3 regions of the Desulfovibrio piger genome follow, and region 2 is predicted to be linked to each of the others. Evidence: predicted binding sites of a transcription regulator. Region 2 holds the regulator's gene; each other region holds the start of a gene.

What was found. Region 2 encodes sigma-54, which starts transcription at its own class of promoters, with help from an activator protein. Its sites were predicted from a motif close to CTGGCACGGNNNNTGCTT; they were not measured.
Region 1: a site for sigma-54 is predicted at 2,677-2,694, ahead of nifJ (pyruvate:ferredoxin (flavodoxin) oxidoreductase). Genes of this name have one in related genera too.
Region 3: a site for sigma-54 is predicted at 3,044-3,061, ahead of DESPIGER_RS07220 (DVU0150 family protein). Genes of this name have one in related genera too.

What each region holds. Positions count from the first base shown of each region.
Region 1 is NZ_LT630450.1:2,253,949-2,258,921, reverse strand. It holds gene selB (selenocysteine-specific translation elongation factor) at 1-237, shown strand, start outside; gene DESPIGER_RS10115 (FAD-dependent oxidoreductase) at 428-2,137, shown strand; gene nifJ (pyruvate:ferredoxin (flavodoxin) oxidoreductase) at 2,851-4,973, shown strand, end outside.
Region 2 is NZ_LT630450.1:284,891-289,863, forward strand. It holds gene DESPIGER_RS01485 (CTP synthase) at 1-1,445, shown strand, start outside; gene rpoN (RNA polymerase factor sigma-54) at 1,625-3,055, shown strand; gene hpf (ribosome hibernation-promoting factor, HPF/YfiA family) at 3,078-3,617, shown strand; gene rapZ (RNase adapter RapZ) at 3,659-4,561, shown strand; gene DESPIGER_RS01505 (PTS sugar transporter subunit IIA) at 4,630-4,973, shown strand, end outside.
Region 3 is NZ_LT630450.1:1,556,376-1,561,348, forward strand. It holds gene DESPIGER_RS07200 (hypothetical protein) at 1-419, opposite strand, end outside; gene DESPIGER_RS07205 (hypothetical protein) at 530-844, opposite strand; gene DESPIGER_RS07210 (DUF4881 domain-containing protein) at 976-1,566, opposite strand; gene DESPIGER_RS07215 (sulfite exporter TauE/SafE family protein) at 1,578-2,633, opposite strand; gene DESPIGER_RS07220 (DVU0150 family protein) at 2,652-2,957, opposite strand; gene DESPIGER_RS07225 (sigma 54-interacting transcriptional regulator) at 3,188-4,973, shown strand, end outside.

The DNA.
Region 1 (4,973 bases), 840 kb from region 2:
TGCGAACAGAAAAAACTGGTGCGCGTCAGGGACGGCCTGTACTACAGCAGCGAAGCCGTGGACGAGATCCTGGAAAAGGTGCGCCTGTGGTTCAGCGACCATGAGGATCTGGACGTGGGCGGCCTCAAGGAGATCCTGGGCCTTTCGCGCAAGTACCTCATCGCCCTGCTGGAGTTCATGGACAGGGAAAAGATCACCGTCCGGGTGGGAGACACCCGGCAGTACCGGGGCCGTTAGGGGCAGGGATGCCTGCCCCCGTCCGGTGGCCGGAAGGCCGCCGCCCGAGGCCCGACCAACAACAGCGTCATGCTCCGGCGGCCGCGACCGCGGCCGCCCGTGTCCGGGCGGGAGGCTCCGTCCCCGGACGGCACAAGGTTTGAGACGCCCGGCGTTTCAAACGCCAAATGCTCTACAAGGAGAGTCTATCATGGCACAGAAAATCCTGGTTATCGGCGGCGTTGCCCTGGGTCCCAAGGCGGCCTGCCGCTGCAAGCGCCTGATGCCCGACGCCGAGATCACCCTGGTGGATGAAAACCTCTTCATCTCCTACGGCGGCTGCGGCATCCCCTACTATGTGTCCGGCGAGGTCAACAACCTCGACGACCTGCGCGCCACGCCCTACCACACCGTGCGTGACCCCGAATTCTTCCGTACCATGAAAGGCATCACCGTACGCAACCAGACCCGCGCCCTGGCCATCGACCGCGCCGCCAAGACCCTGCTGGTGCGCAACGTGGTCACCGGCGAGGAAGAAAAGCTGCCCTACGACAAGCTGGTGCTGGCCACCGGCGCCACCCCGCGCATGCCTCCGGTGGAAGGCCACGACCTCAAGAACGTCCTGACCCTCACCCGTCTGGAAGCCGCCGACGCCATCCGCAAGGCCTGCGAACACGGCCAGGTCAGCGAGGCCGTCATCGTGGGCGGCGGTTTCATCGGTCTGGAAGCCGCCGTGGCCCTGTCCGACATGTGGGGCGTCAAGGTCAGCGTGGTGGAAATGATGGACCAGATGCTGCCCGGCGTGCTCTCCCACAATATGGGCAAAATGGCCGCCCACGACTGCGAGGCCCACGGCCTGTCCGTCTACACCGCCGAAAAGGTCGTCAGGCTGGAGGGCGAGGACGGCGCCGTGTGCAAGGTCATCACCGACAAGCGCGAGCTGCCCGCCCAGCTGGTGATCTTTGCCGCCGGCTTCCTGCCCAACGGCCAGCTGGCCAGGGACGCCGGTCTGGAAGTGGCCCCCTTCGGCGCCATCGTGGTCAACGAAAAGATGCAGACCAGCGACCCCGACATCTACGCCGGCGGCGACTGCGTGGCCATCAAGAACCTCATCACCGGCAAGCTGGGCTACCTGCCCCTGGGCAGCATGGCCAACCGCCAGGGCCGCGTCATCGGCACCAACCTGGCCGGCGGCGACGCCAGCTTCCCCGGCTTCGTGGGCACCTGGGCCGTGAAACTGTTCGACATGTCCTTCTGCGGCGCCGGCCTCACCGTGGAACGCGCCCGCAGGGAAGGTTACGACGCCATCTCCGTGGCCGTGGAACAGCTGGACCGCGCCCACTTCTATCCCGAAAAGCACATGATGAGCCTGGAACTGGTGGTGGACAGGAGCGACCGCCGCGTGCTGGGCATCCAGGGCGCCTGCACCGCCGGTGACGCCCTCAAGGCCCGCGTGGACGCCGTGGCCGCCGTGCTGCAGTACGGCAAGCCCACCGTGGAAGACATCTCCAACCTGGAGGTCTCCTACGCGCCGCCCTTCGCCGCCGCCATGGACGTGGTCAACGTGGTGGGCAATGTGGCCGACAACGTGCTGGCCGGCCGGGTGAAGCCCATCACCGCCGAAGAGTTCATGGACCTGTGGAACAAGCGCGCCGAAAACAATGTCTTCTTCATCGACGCCCGTCCCGCCAAGGCCGGGCAGGCCGTGCAGGCCCAGCACCCCGAATGGCACTCCATCTCGCTGGAAGAAATGCCCAGCCGGGTCAGCGAAGTGCCCAGGGACCGTCCTGTGGCCATCATCTGCAATACCGGTCTGCGCGCCTATGACAGCGTGCTGATCCTGGCCCGCAACGGCATCACCGACGTGGTCAACGCGGCCGGCGGCATGCAGGCCGTGCTCAAGACCGGCGGCAAGATCTAGCCACCTGTCCCTGTGACCTGTCCAGGGGGCTCCCGTCAGGGGGCCCCCTTTTTTGTGCCGGCCTGCGGGCCCGCCTCCTCCCGGAGGGCGGGCGATGCCCCGGGACGCGCCGGAGGCCCCGCCGCGCCTGCCCGTTGCACCGCTTTTCCGGCCTGCCGCCGGAGACCGCTCCCCCGGGGCGCCCGCCTGCACCCCGGTCCCCTCCCTGTCGTACCGGGGGCTGGGCCCGCCCTGCCTGCCCGACCTGTCCCGCCCAGGAGGGAAGGGCCCTCAAAGGCTTGCGCGGCGCCGTTTTGCGGGCTATGATCACATGACACATTTCATGGGATTTTCCGTAGTTGCCTTTTGTCGCCCTTTTTAGTAGGCAGCCTGAAGAGAGACAAAGGCGGCGGTCACGCGTCCTGCGGGGCCGCAGCGGTTCCATATCGTCCTAAGTCCTTTGTTTCTCTTGCAAAAATGCCTGTGCATTTTTTTTCACAGCCTGACCACATTAGACTGTTCAAACAAACAATTTTGTGGTAGGGCTCATCCATTGCGAACAGGCACGGTCCCGGCCGTTTTTTTCGGGCTTCTTCCGCCCGGGCCGCTCCGGCCCTCATGCCCCGGCATGATGCGATGGATCCTCTCTGTTTGCACAAGAAAGACCACCGGCCTGCCGGTGTGTCCATTCCGGAAAAACATGCGCGCCAAGATAGACGCGCAAGGAGGAACAGATGGCGAAAATGAAAACCATGGACGGCAATAACGCCACCGCGTATATTGCCTACGCTCTGTCGGACACGGCTGCCATTTACCCCATTACCCCTTCGTCCGTCATGGGCGAAGTCATGGACGAAATGGCCGCCAAGGGGTGCAAGAACCTCATGGGCCAGACCGTGACCGTGCGTGAAATGCAGTCCGAAGCCGGTGCCGCCGGTGCCGTGCACGGCATGCTGGCCGCCGGCTCCCTGACCAGCACCTACACCGCTTCCCAGGGCCTGCTGCTCATGATCCCCAACATGTACAAGATCGCCGGTGAACTGCTTCCCGGCGTCTTCCATGTTTCGGCCCGTGCCCTGGCTTCCCACGCGCTGTCCATCTTCGGTGACCACCAGGACGTCATGGCCTGCCGCCAGACCGGTTTTGCCTTCCTCTGCTCCTCCTCGGTGCAGGAATGCATGGACCTGGCCCTGGTCGCCCATCTGTCCGCCCTTGACGCCAGCGTGCCCTTCTGCCACTTCTTCGACGGTTTCCGTACCTCCCACGAAGTGCAGAAGATCGAGACCATCGACTACGAAGACATCCGCAAGCTGGTGCCCTGGGACAAGGTCGAAGAGTTCCGCGCCAATGCCATGAACCCGGAACATCCCCATATCCGCGGCACCGCCCAGAACCCCGACATCTTCTTCCAGAACCGCGAAGCCAGCAACCTGTACTATGACGCCGTGCCCGGCATCGTGCTGGAAAACATGAAGAAAGTGGCCGCCATCACCGGCCGCAAGCATCGCCTGTTCGACTATGTGGGCCATCCCGAAGCCGACCGCGTGATCATCAGCATGGGTTCCTCCTGTGAAGTCATCCAGGAAACCGTCAACTACCTGAACGAACGCGGCCAGCGCGTGGGCCTGGTGAAAGTGCATCTGTTCCGTCCCTTCTCGGCCGAACACCTGCTGCAGGCCATCCCCGCCACCGCCACCACCATCACCGTCCTCGACCGCACCAAGGAACCCGGTTCCCTGGGCGAGCCCCTGTACCAGGACGTGTGCACGGCCTTCATGGAAAAGGGCGAAGCTCCCACCATCGTGGGCGGCCGTTACGGTCTGGGCTCCAAGGACTTCACCCCCGGCATGGCCAAGGCCGTGTTCGACAACATGCTGGGCCTGGCCCCCAAGAACCACTTCACCGTGGGCATCAACGACGACGTGACCAACCTGAGCCTCGACGTTGAAGAAGAGATCGACACCGTGCCCGCCGGCACCGTGCAGTGCAAGTTCTTCGGTCTGGGCGCCGACGGCACCGTGGGCGCCAACAAGCAGGCCGTCAAGATCATCGGCGACAACACCGACATGTACGCCCAGGCCTACTTCGCTTACGACTCCAAGAAGTCCGGCGGCTTCACCGTGTCCCACCTGCGCTTCGGCAAGAGCCCCATCCAGTCGTCCTACCTCATCACCCAGGCCGACTACATCGCCTGCCACAAGGCCGCCTATGTCACCCAGTACGACATCCTGGACGGCATCAAGGACGGCGGCACCTTCGTGCTGAACTCCAACTGGTCGCTGGAAGACATGGAAAAGCACCTGCCTGCTTCCATGAAGCGCACCATCGCCCGCAAGCACCTGAAGTTCTTCAATGTTGACGCCGTTGCCGTGGCCCAGGAAGTGGGTCTGGGCGGCCGCATCAACATGATCATGCAGACCGCCTTCTTCAAGCTGGCCAACGTCATCGACTTCGACAAGGCCGTGGCCCTGCTGAAGGAATCCATCAAGAAGACCTACGGCATGAAGGGCGACAAGATCGTCAACATGAACATCGCCGCCGTGGACAAGGGCATGGACGCCTTGGTCGAGATCAAGTACCCCGAATCCTGGGCTGACGCCACCGAAGGCGCCGAAGTCTGCCATTGCGGCGACGACGACTACATCGCCGGTGTGGTGCGTCCCATCCTGGCCCAGCGCGGCGACAAGCTGCCCGTGTCCGCCATGGAACCCGCCGGCATCATGCCCCTGGGCACCGCCGCCTGTGAAAAGCGCGGCGTGGCCATCAACGTGCCCGAATGGGTGGCCGACAACTGCATCCAGTGCTGCCAGTGCTCCTTCGTGTGCCCCCACGCCGCCATCCGTCCCGTGGTCGCCAA
Region 2 (4,973 bases):
CCGAGACCGACCTGGACCTGGGCCACTACGAACGTTACCTCAACGTGCCCATGTCGCGCAAGAACAACACCACTTCCGGCGCCATCTACAACCACGTGATCGCCAAGGAACGCCGGGGCGACTACCTGGGCGGCACCGTGCAGGTGATCCCCCACATCACCGACGAGATCAAGCATACCGTGCTTTCCCTGGCCGAAGGTGACAATGCCCCTGACGTGGCCATCATCGAGATCGGCGGCACCGTGGGCGACATCGAGGGCCTGCCTTTCCTGGAGGCCATCCGCCAGCTCAAGTCCGAGCTGGGCCGTGACAACTGCCTGAACATCCACCTGACGCTGGTGCCCTACCTCAAGGCCGCCGGTGAGCACAAGACCAAGCCCACCCAGCACAGCGTCAAGGAGCTGCTTTCCATCGGCATCCAGCCCGACATCATCCTCTGCCGCTGCGAGCACAGCATCCCCGAGGAGATGCGCCGCAAGATCGCCCTGTTCTGCAACGTGGACCAGGATGCCGTCTTCTCCTCCGTGGATGTGGGCAACATCTATGAAGTGCCCCTGCGTTTCTATGAGGAGGGCTTTGACCAGAAAGTGGCCATCATGCTGCGACTGCCCGCGCGTAACGCCCATCTGGAAGACTGGAAGAAGCTGGTCTACGACTGCGCCAATCCCCAGGGCAGCGTGACCATCGCCATCGTGGGCAAGTATGTGGACCTGAAGGAAGCCTACAAGAGCCTGCACGAAGCCCTGATCCACGGCGGTGTGGCCAACCGCGTTTCCGTGAACCTGCGTTACGTCAATTCCGAGAACGTGGACGACAGCAACGTGGCCGCCACCTTTGCCGGCTGCGACGGCATCCTGGTGCCCGGCGGCTTCGGCTATCGCGGCGTGGAGGGCAAGATCGCCGCCATCCGCTATGCCCGCGAAAACCGCATCCCCTTCTTCGGCATCTGTCTGGGCATGCAGTGCGCTGTCATCGAGTTCGCCCGCCATGTGGCCGGCCTGGAAGACGCCAATTCCGAAGAGTTCGATCCCCTGAGCGCCCACAAGGTCATCTACCTGATGACCGAATGGTTCGACTTCCGCACCAAGAACCTGGAAAAGCGCGATGCCGAGAGCGACAAGGGCGGCACCATGCGTCTGGGCGCCTACCCCTGCAAGATCATCCCCGGTACCCGCGCCTTTGAGGCCTACGGCAAGGAGCTGGTGGAGGAACGCCACCGCCACCGCTACGAATTCAACAACGCTTTCAAGGATCTGCTGGAAGAGAAGGGCATGGTCTTCAGCGGTACCGCTCCCGACGGCTCCCTGATGGAGATCGTGGAGCTGCCCGACCATCCCTGGTTCCTGGGCTGCCAGTTCCACCCCGAATTCAAGTCCCGCCCCATGGCGGCGCATCCCCTGTTCCGTGAATTCATCAAGGCCGCCAAGGACAACCACAGGAAATAGGGCTTTTGTGCACGAAAAGCCGTTCAGGACGCTCCGCCGGCGCGGGGCGTCCTTTTTTTATGCAATGACTTGAAATATTCCCTTTTTTATGCTCGCAAGCCCGCCTCCCTTGCCTATTGGTGCAGCATGTGGCATGGTATTTGAAAAGTAGAAAATTTTTACTGACAGGATAGCACCCCATGGCATTGGAACTTCGTCAACAACTCAAATTGTCGCAGCAGCTGGTCATGACCCCCCAGCTGCAGCAGGCCATCAAGCTGTTGCAGCTTTCTCGTGTCGAACTTCTGGAGACCGTCCAGCAGGAATTGCTGGAGAATCCTTTCCTGGAAGAGGCCCCGGCCAATGAGCCCGTAGCCCAGCAGGACCAGGAAGAGCCCCGGCATGAGAAGCCCCAGGACGAAGTCTATGACGCGGATCTGTCCCGCAATGCCGACTGGGAGGAATATCTTGGCGAGTTCGCCAGCACGCCGCGTACCTCGCAGGGCCGGGAGCTGGAGATCGCGGAAGAGATCTCCCCCCTGGAGGCCCGCTATTCGGCCAAGCCCACGCTGGAAGGGCATCTGCTCTGGCAGCTGCACCTTTCGACCCTGACGGACGAACAGAAGGCGATCGGCGAGATCATCATCGGCAACCTGGGTTCTTCGGGCTATCTGCGCGCCAGCGTGGAGGAGATCGCCGAGATGGCGTCCACCACGCCGGAGGCCGTGCAGACGGTGCTGGAGCGCGTGCAGCTCTTCGATCCGGTGGGCGTGGCGGCCCGGGATGCCCGCGAATGCCTGCTGGTGCAGCTGAAGAACCTGCGCTATGACCGTGACCCCATCCTGATGGAACTGGTGCAGTCGCATCTGGAAGACCTGGAGGCCCACCGCTACAAGCCCCTGCTGCGCAAGTTCAAGCTGGACATGGAAGGCCTGCGCGAATACCTGGACATCATCCAGTCCCTGGAGCCCCTGCCCGGTGCCAGCTTCGACAGCAGCGAGCCCACCTATGTGAGCCCCGACGTCTTCGTGTACAGTGTCGGCGACGAATTCGTCATCCTGCTCAACGAGGAGGGCCTGCCGCATCTGCAGCTCTCCAGCATGTTGCGTGATGGCGTTCCCTCCTGTAATGAAAAAGAGAAGGACTACGTTTCGGAAAAAATACGTTCGGCCTCCTGGCTCATCCGCAGTCTGTACCAGCGGCAGCGGACGCTGTATAAAGTGGTGGAAAGCATCGTCAAGCACCAGCAGCCCTTTTTCCGCGACGGCGTCACCAAGCTCGCGCCGCTCATCCTCAAGGATATCGCCGACGATATCGGGATGCACGAGTCCACGGTCAGCCGCATCACCACCAACAAATATGTGGCGACGCCGCACGGCATCTTCGAGCTCAAATTTTTCTTCAACAGCGGGCTTGAACTGGACGATGGAAGTCAGGTAGGCTCTGAAAGTGTCAAGGCCCTGATCAAAAAGTTCATCGCTGCTGAAGATCCCAAATCGCCCCTGAGCGATGAGCGGCTCGGCGAGCTGCTCAAGGAACAGTTGAAGGTCAACATCGCACGGCGCACGGTGGCCAAGTACCGCACGGCGCTGAACATCCCCTCATCCTCAAAGCGCAAGGAACATTTCTGATTCCTGCACCACGGGAGGTTCTATGAACATTGCTTTCACTTTCAAGAACTTCGAGGCCTCCGATCATCTGAAGAAGTATGCCCGTCGCCGCATGGAAAAGATGGGGCGCTTTTTTGGCAAGGCTTCCGGACTGGAAGTCGGTGTTGTGCTTACTGTGGACAAGTTCCGGCATCGCTGTGAAGTGACCATCGCCGGCGAGGGGCTGCACCTGAGCGCTTCCGAACAGTCTTCCGACATGTATGCCGCCATCGACCTTGTGGTGGACAAGGTCGAGGCCCAGATCAAGAAGCACGTCTCGCGCGTCAAGGAACAGCGCCGTCAGGCCCGCAACGCCAATGTGGACGTGTTCACCTACAACCTGGAAGCCGATCCCGATGAAGAGCCCGCCGTGGTGGGCACCGAGCGCTTTGCGCCCAAGCCCCTGCATCTGGACGAAGCCCTGATGCAGCTGGAATCCATCGGCAGTGACTTCCTGGTCTTCATCAATGCCGAGACCGACCGCGTCAATGTGGTGTACCGCCGCCGCATCGGCGGCTATGCCGTCATCGACCCTGTCCTGTAAAGACTTCGGGGCCCCCGCAAGGGGGCCCCTTCGAGAGTGCCATGAGCCAGACATCATCCGATGAAGCGGCCACGCCTGTCCAGGTCTGCATCGTCACCGGCCTTTCAGGGGCCGGTAAGAGTACGGCGTTGCAGGTCTTTGAGGACTTGCGCTATTTTACCGTGGACGGACTGCCTGCCGGGCTGGCCGCCGAGATGGCGGACATGATGCGGCGCGAATCCATGGAGCGTTTCCGGGGCATGGCCCTGGGCATGGACATGCGGCAGCAGGATTTTCTGGAAGAGCTCAACGTGGCCCTTGCCCGGCTTGCGGAACACGGTGTCCGGCCCATGCTGCTCTTTCTGGAGGCCGGACCGCAGGAGCTCATGCGGCGTTACGCCACGACCCGCCGGCCGCACCCGCTGGAACGCGAGGGCATGGGGCTTGAGGATGCCCTGCGCGAGGAGCGCGCGCGGCTGGCCCCTGTGCGCGAGATGGCGGATCTGGTCATAGATACCAGCCGTTTTTCCATCCATGACCTGCGCCGTGCCATCCAGAAGCGCTGGAGCAGGACGCCGGGCAGGCTGCGGGCCATCCGTGTCAACGTCATCTCGTTCGGCTTCAAGTATGGTGTCCCGCGCGAGGCGGATTTCGTCTTTGACCTGCGCTTCCTGCCCAACCCCTATTTTGTAGAGAAATTGCGTCCTCTCAGCGGCAAGGACAAGGCGGTCCGTGACTATGTCTTTGCCACCGAGGCAGCGCAGGAATTCGAGAAAAAGCTTTTCGACCTGGTGCGCTTCATGCTGCCGCAGATGGAAGCGGAAGGCCGCTACCGGGTGGCCATAGCCGTGGGCTGCACCGGTGGCCGCCACCGCTCCGTGGCCACGGCCGAGGCCCTGTTCCAGATGCTGCGCCAGGCGGATTATCCGGCCAGTCTTGAGCACAGGCACCTTGAACTTGGCTAGGAAAGCTGGCACTCTTGGCATTACATGCTGCATTTTGCAGAAATTTCAGTTCCAGCGCGAGGTATGTCATGTCGGAACAGCAATCTTCCACCCAGGTCGGCATCATCGTCGTTGCCCATGCCGACTATGGTTCTGCCATGCTGCGCACGGCGGAGTTCATCCTTGGTACCCTGAGCGACTGCACCTCCATCAGCGTGGACATCGCCCAGGAAGTGCCCGAGACCGTGCGCCGTCTGGATGATGCCGCCCAGCGGCTGGACAAGGGCGCCGGGGTCATCATCCTCACCGACATGTTCGGCGGCACCCCCACCAACCTGGCCCTCTCCCTGCTGGGGAGCCATCATGTGGAAGTCGTCACCGGCGTCAACCTGCCCATGCTGCTCAAGGTCTTCACCTGCCGCGAAAAGCCCCT
Region 3 (4,973 bases), 1.3 Mb from region 2:
GTGATCTCGTAGCGCTGCGTGGCGCTGGCCGGTGTGCCGCGCACCCGGACGCTCAGCGTGTAGGTGCCGGGGGCAGCCCCGTGCTCCGCCACGATCTCGCCGCGCCACATGGCGTTGCCGAACCAGTAGCTGGCAAAAAAGCCGTCCAGGCGGAAAGCCAGCGGCGCGCCTTCCGGGGCCACGGAGACCAGCAGGTCGCTGTCCCGCGGCTTGTCGATGCCGATGGGGCCGGAAAGCATGGTGCCCTGCCCGGCAATGATGTCCAGATGGCTGGATCCGGCCCGCATGAGGCCCTGCAGACCGTCCGCAAGGACGAGGACGGCCAGCCCCAGCACAAGGGCGGCCAGCAGGCCCGTGCGGCGCTGGCGTTCTTTGAGGGCCGGCAATGTCTGCCAGAAGGAAAGGGGGGTGTCGCTCATGGGAACAGTCTAGAAGAAGAGGGGCCTTCCGGCAAGCCCGCCGCCTCCGCTTCGGGCCCCGGCCCAAAGCGGCGGGGACGGAGGGCGGCGGGCTTTTCCGGAGGCGAATGTCAGCGAACGATCCCCAGACGGTCCCGGGGCTGTTCCAGCACCCGCCAGTAGACCAGGCTGGCGCCCTGCCGGGGCAGTTCGATGTAGGTGGCGCCTTCATCGGCATACAGCTGGCGGATCTTGCGGATCAGGGCGAACGCCCCCATCCAGACAGGGATGGAGATGCCAAAGAACCAGAGGCAGAACGTGCCCATGGAGGACATGGGAGCACGGGACGCCATGTACATGCCCAGGAAGACAGCGGCGATCATCACCACGTTGGCGGCGATGCGGACGATGCTGCAATACAGGGAACGCTTGTAGCTGCTGGTCATGGCGGGCTCCTTGGCGGGAAGAGGGTCTCTTATCAAAAGACTGCCGGGAAAGGGTCTTCACGGCAGTCTCGTCTGGAGGGAGGGGTGGGGGGCGGAGGGGCCGCCCCCCTGGTTGTGGATGCTGCTGTTGCTTACTTCTTGAAGATGTTGGTGCGGGTGATGTTCATGAACCGCAGGGCCTGATGCTTGGCATTTTCCTTGTAGTACATGCGGACTTCGTCACCGGCTTCCCAGGTGGCCGGGGGCATGTCCAGCTTGTCGGCAGGGATGGTGAAGGTCACCAGGGCCTGCAGGCGGCCGGAGTATTCGGTCACGGTCATCTTGTCCTTGTCGATGATGGGGAAGGTCTTGCCCTGCACCTTGGGATGGGTGCGCTTGATGCCCTTCTCCACATCGGTGAACTGCACGTTCAGGACTTCCAGAGCCTTGGTCGCGGGGTTGTAGATGGTGACGGTGGACTTGTCGAGGTCGAACATCACGCGGCCGCCGGGGACGGGCAGGGGACCGATTTCAGCCGGGTCGGCGGGCAGGGTGTACTCATGGATGCCGCCGGAGTAGTGGGGGTTGAGCTGGTCATGGTTGACGTCCAGCACCACCAGCAGGGTTTTGGTTTCGGGGTTGAAGGCCACGCAGCGGCCCTGTTCCACCTGGCCGAATTCGCACGCGGTCAGACCGAGGCTGAGCGCCAGTACCAGAGTCAGAATTACGTTACGCATTCTCATGTGCTGCCTCCTTAACCCTGGCGCTTCTTGGCTGCGAGTTCAGCCTTGGCGCCCTGCACCATACGGACGGCGATGTAGATGGAGATACCACTCACGAAGCCCAGAACCACCACGGTAGCCACGCCATTGATGAAGCCGGAGTAGGCGGGGAAGTAAGGCTGGATGAGCTTCAGGATCACGGAAGCGAGGCAGCCCAGCACGGCGGTACCGAAGGCGACGCGGATGCCGTAACCCTTGATGTACTTGGTGGCAACGGCGCCGATCTGGGCACCCACGGCGGCCCCGATCAGCATGATGAGGGCGGCCACGAGTTCAACACGACCCTTGTAGGTGAACGAAGCGGCGCCGTACAGGCCGGAGATGGCCACTTCGAAGAGGTCCGTACCCACGGCCACGTGGGTGGGGCAACCGACCAGGTACACGAGGGCGGGCATGCGGATCAGACCGCCGCCGATACCGAGGATACCGGCCAGCCAGCCAGTGGCGAGGGACATCACGACGGGCAGCCACATGGAGCAGTAGATGCCGGCGGCGTGGTAGTGGACCATGGGGGGAATGCGGATGGCGTGCAGCTTGGAGGCCCAGTCGATACCGGTAGCGGTCTTGGACAGTTCCTCACCGCGGGCAGCGGCTTCGCGTTCCTTCTTCTTGCGCAGGGCCACGTCATGGAAGACCATCCAGGCCATGGCGATCAGCAGCACCACGTACAGCCAGCGCACGACCTGGTCGACGGAACCCAGGCGTTCCAGCCACATGAGCATCTGGGCGCCCAGTTCCACGCCCACGATGGTACCGACCAGCATGGTCAGACCGAGCTTGTAGTCAACGTTGCCGAACTTGCCGTGCCGCAAGGTCGAGATCAGGGATTTGCCGGCCATGTGGGCCATGTCGGTGCCCACGGCGAAGGCCATGGGGAAGCCGAGGATGTTCAGACCGGGGGTAACCATCCAGGCACCGCCCATACCAAAGAAACCACCGATGATGCCGACGCCGAGGCCCAGAATGATCAGACCGGGCCAGAAAATCGTCACGCCGGAAATGGGCATCAAAACATACAACCAATCCATGTTTTCCTCCCTTCCGGCCTAGTGTTCAGCCAGCTCGCGGTGCTTGAGGTCGATGCCGATGTGCGACATGACGAGGTCGGCCAGGATGCCGAAGATACAACCGGTCACAGGAATGATGATGATGGTCAGGATGGTGAAGTACAGATGGCTGTCATTGTACATCTGCGCCCACCACAGCATGAGCCCATCCAGGCGACGGGTATCGGCCACGATGACCACGTTCGCCGCGGCCTTCTTGGCAGCCAGGGCCAGGGAAGGCATCATGACCAGCAGCATGACGAAGCTGCCCGCAATGGCTGTCCAGAGCTTGCGCATCATTTTCATGTTCTCCTCCGGGTCTTGGGGTTGTTACATCCAGATCCTGCGTCCCACGGCAGGACCATTCGTCCCAAACTTCACATGCTCTTTTTAAGCAACACCCGTGCCAGTTTCACTAAAAATGCCGAAAATCGTTGACTGGCAACACTCCGAAGTTTTTTTCCCCTTGCGAAAACTGCGCATTGCGGATAGATTTTCGGGAAAGTTGCACGCTTTTTGCGTTATCGGGAGGATGTATGCGCAGCTGGACCAGACCCGTCCTGGGAAATTCGCTGGATACCACCCGCTTCTTCGTCAACCGCAGCATGACAGGCCGGGTGCTTTTGCTTGGTTTGCCGCTTTTGACGCTGATTTTATTGCTTGTTTTCCTCGCAACGGGACGCAGTATCGAGACCCTCGTCAACCGCGCAATAGCCCGCAATGCCCAGTTGCAGGCCCAGGCCATGAGCCTTTCGCTTGAGCAAATTCTCACAGAGACCAGGAACCAGCTCCTCATCCTGGCCGCGGGCTCCATGGAACCCAAGGACATGGTGCGGCGCCTCCAGTTCCGCGTGCGCGCCGAGGGCCTGCGCTACCGCGAGGTGGCCTTCATGGGCACGGATCCTTCCCAGCGCTATCTGCTGCTCAGCTACGGCGGCGAGATCATCTCCATCCCTCCCGACATCGCCTCCGCCACCGTGGGCAACCCCTTCACCAGTCTGAGCGCGGCCCAGCGGCCCGGTCATGTGCAGGTCAGCCAGCCCCTGGAAGTGGTCTATTCCATGGTCCCGCTCAACGATTCCGTGCAAAGCATCCCCCTTTACGTCATCCGCTTCTCCACGCCCATCTATGACGCCCAGGGCGTCTTCCAGGGCATGCTCATCCTCTCCCTGGACCTGACCGTCCTGCGTGACGCCATCAGCATGTTCTCCTCGTCGGCCGCGCCCCTGCGCACCGCCGATGACGAGACCCGCATCCGCAGCATCTTTTTCGACAACCAGGGCTGGATGCTCTTCCAGTCCGAGAACCTGGACGCGGACGAGGCCAGCGGCCGCCTCAACAGCGATTCGCTGCGCGCGGGCTTCCAGGGCGAGTTCGGCCGCGCCGGCTTCAGCACCGCCTTCCGGCCCGGCCCCAACCACGTCAACTACTGGGCCATGGTCTCCAGCGTCCAGGGCGGGCATTCCGGCCAGATCTTCCTGGACAACAGCGATGCCTGGGGGCACGAGAACAGCCCCGTGGAAGGCGTCAGCTTCGCGCCCGTGACCTTTGCCGCCAACCCCGACAGCCCGCGCACCATCATGGGCGGCCTGGCCGTGCTGGACACCAGCTTCACCGCCACGCGCACCGGCATCCAGATCGTCGGCATCTACGGCATCTGCCTGCTGGCCGGCATCTGCCTGCTGGGCCTGGGCCTGGCCTGGCTGGCACGCGGCACCACCAAACGCCTGCGCCGCCTGTCCAATGAAGTGAACCTGCGCATCGACAGCCACAGCTCCAACCCGCTGGTGCTGCCGCCCATGCCCCGCGAGCTGGAGCAGCTCAAGGACGCCATCAACGCCCTGCTCCACCGCCTGCGCCGCAGCGAGGAGGAACAGCTCAACCAGCAGCTCATGCAGGACGCCCGCTGGGCCCGCGAGCCCGCCGAGAACATGCCGGAACTGGACGACATCCCCGAGAACGGCCTCGTGGGCACCTCCGCCGCCATGCAGGACCTGCGCGCCAACATCCTCAAGGCCGCGCCCACCATGGCCGACGTCCTCGTCATCGGCGAGACGGGCACCGGCAAGGAGCTGGTCTCGGCGGCCATCCACCAGGCCAGCCCCCGGGCCAACGGCCCCTTCATCACCATCAATTGCGGGGCCCTGGACGAGAACCTGCTCATGGACACCCTGTTCGGCCACGTCAAGGGCGCCTTCACCGAAGCGCGCCAGCCCCGCAAGGGCGCCTTTCTCACGGCCGAGGGCGGCACCCTGATGCTGGACGAGATCGGCAACGCGGCCCCCAAGGTCCAGCAGGCCCTGCTGCGGGCCCTTTCCACCC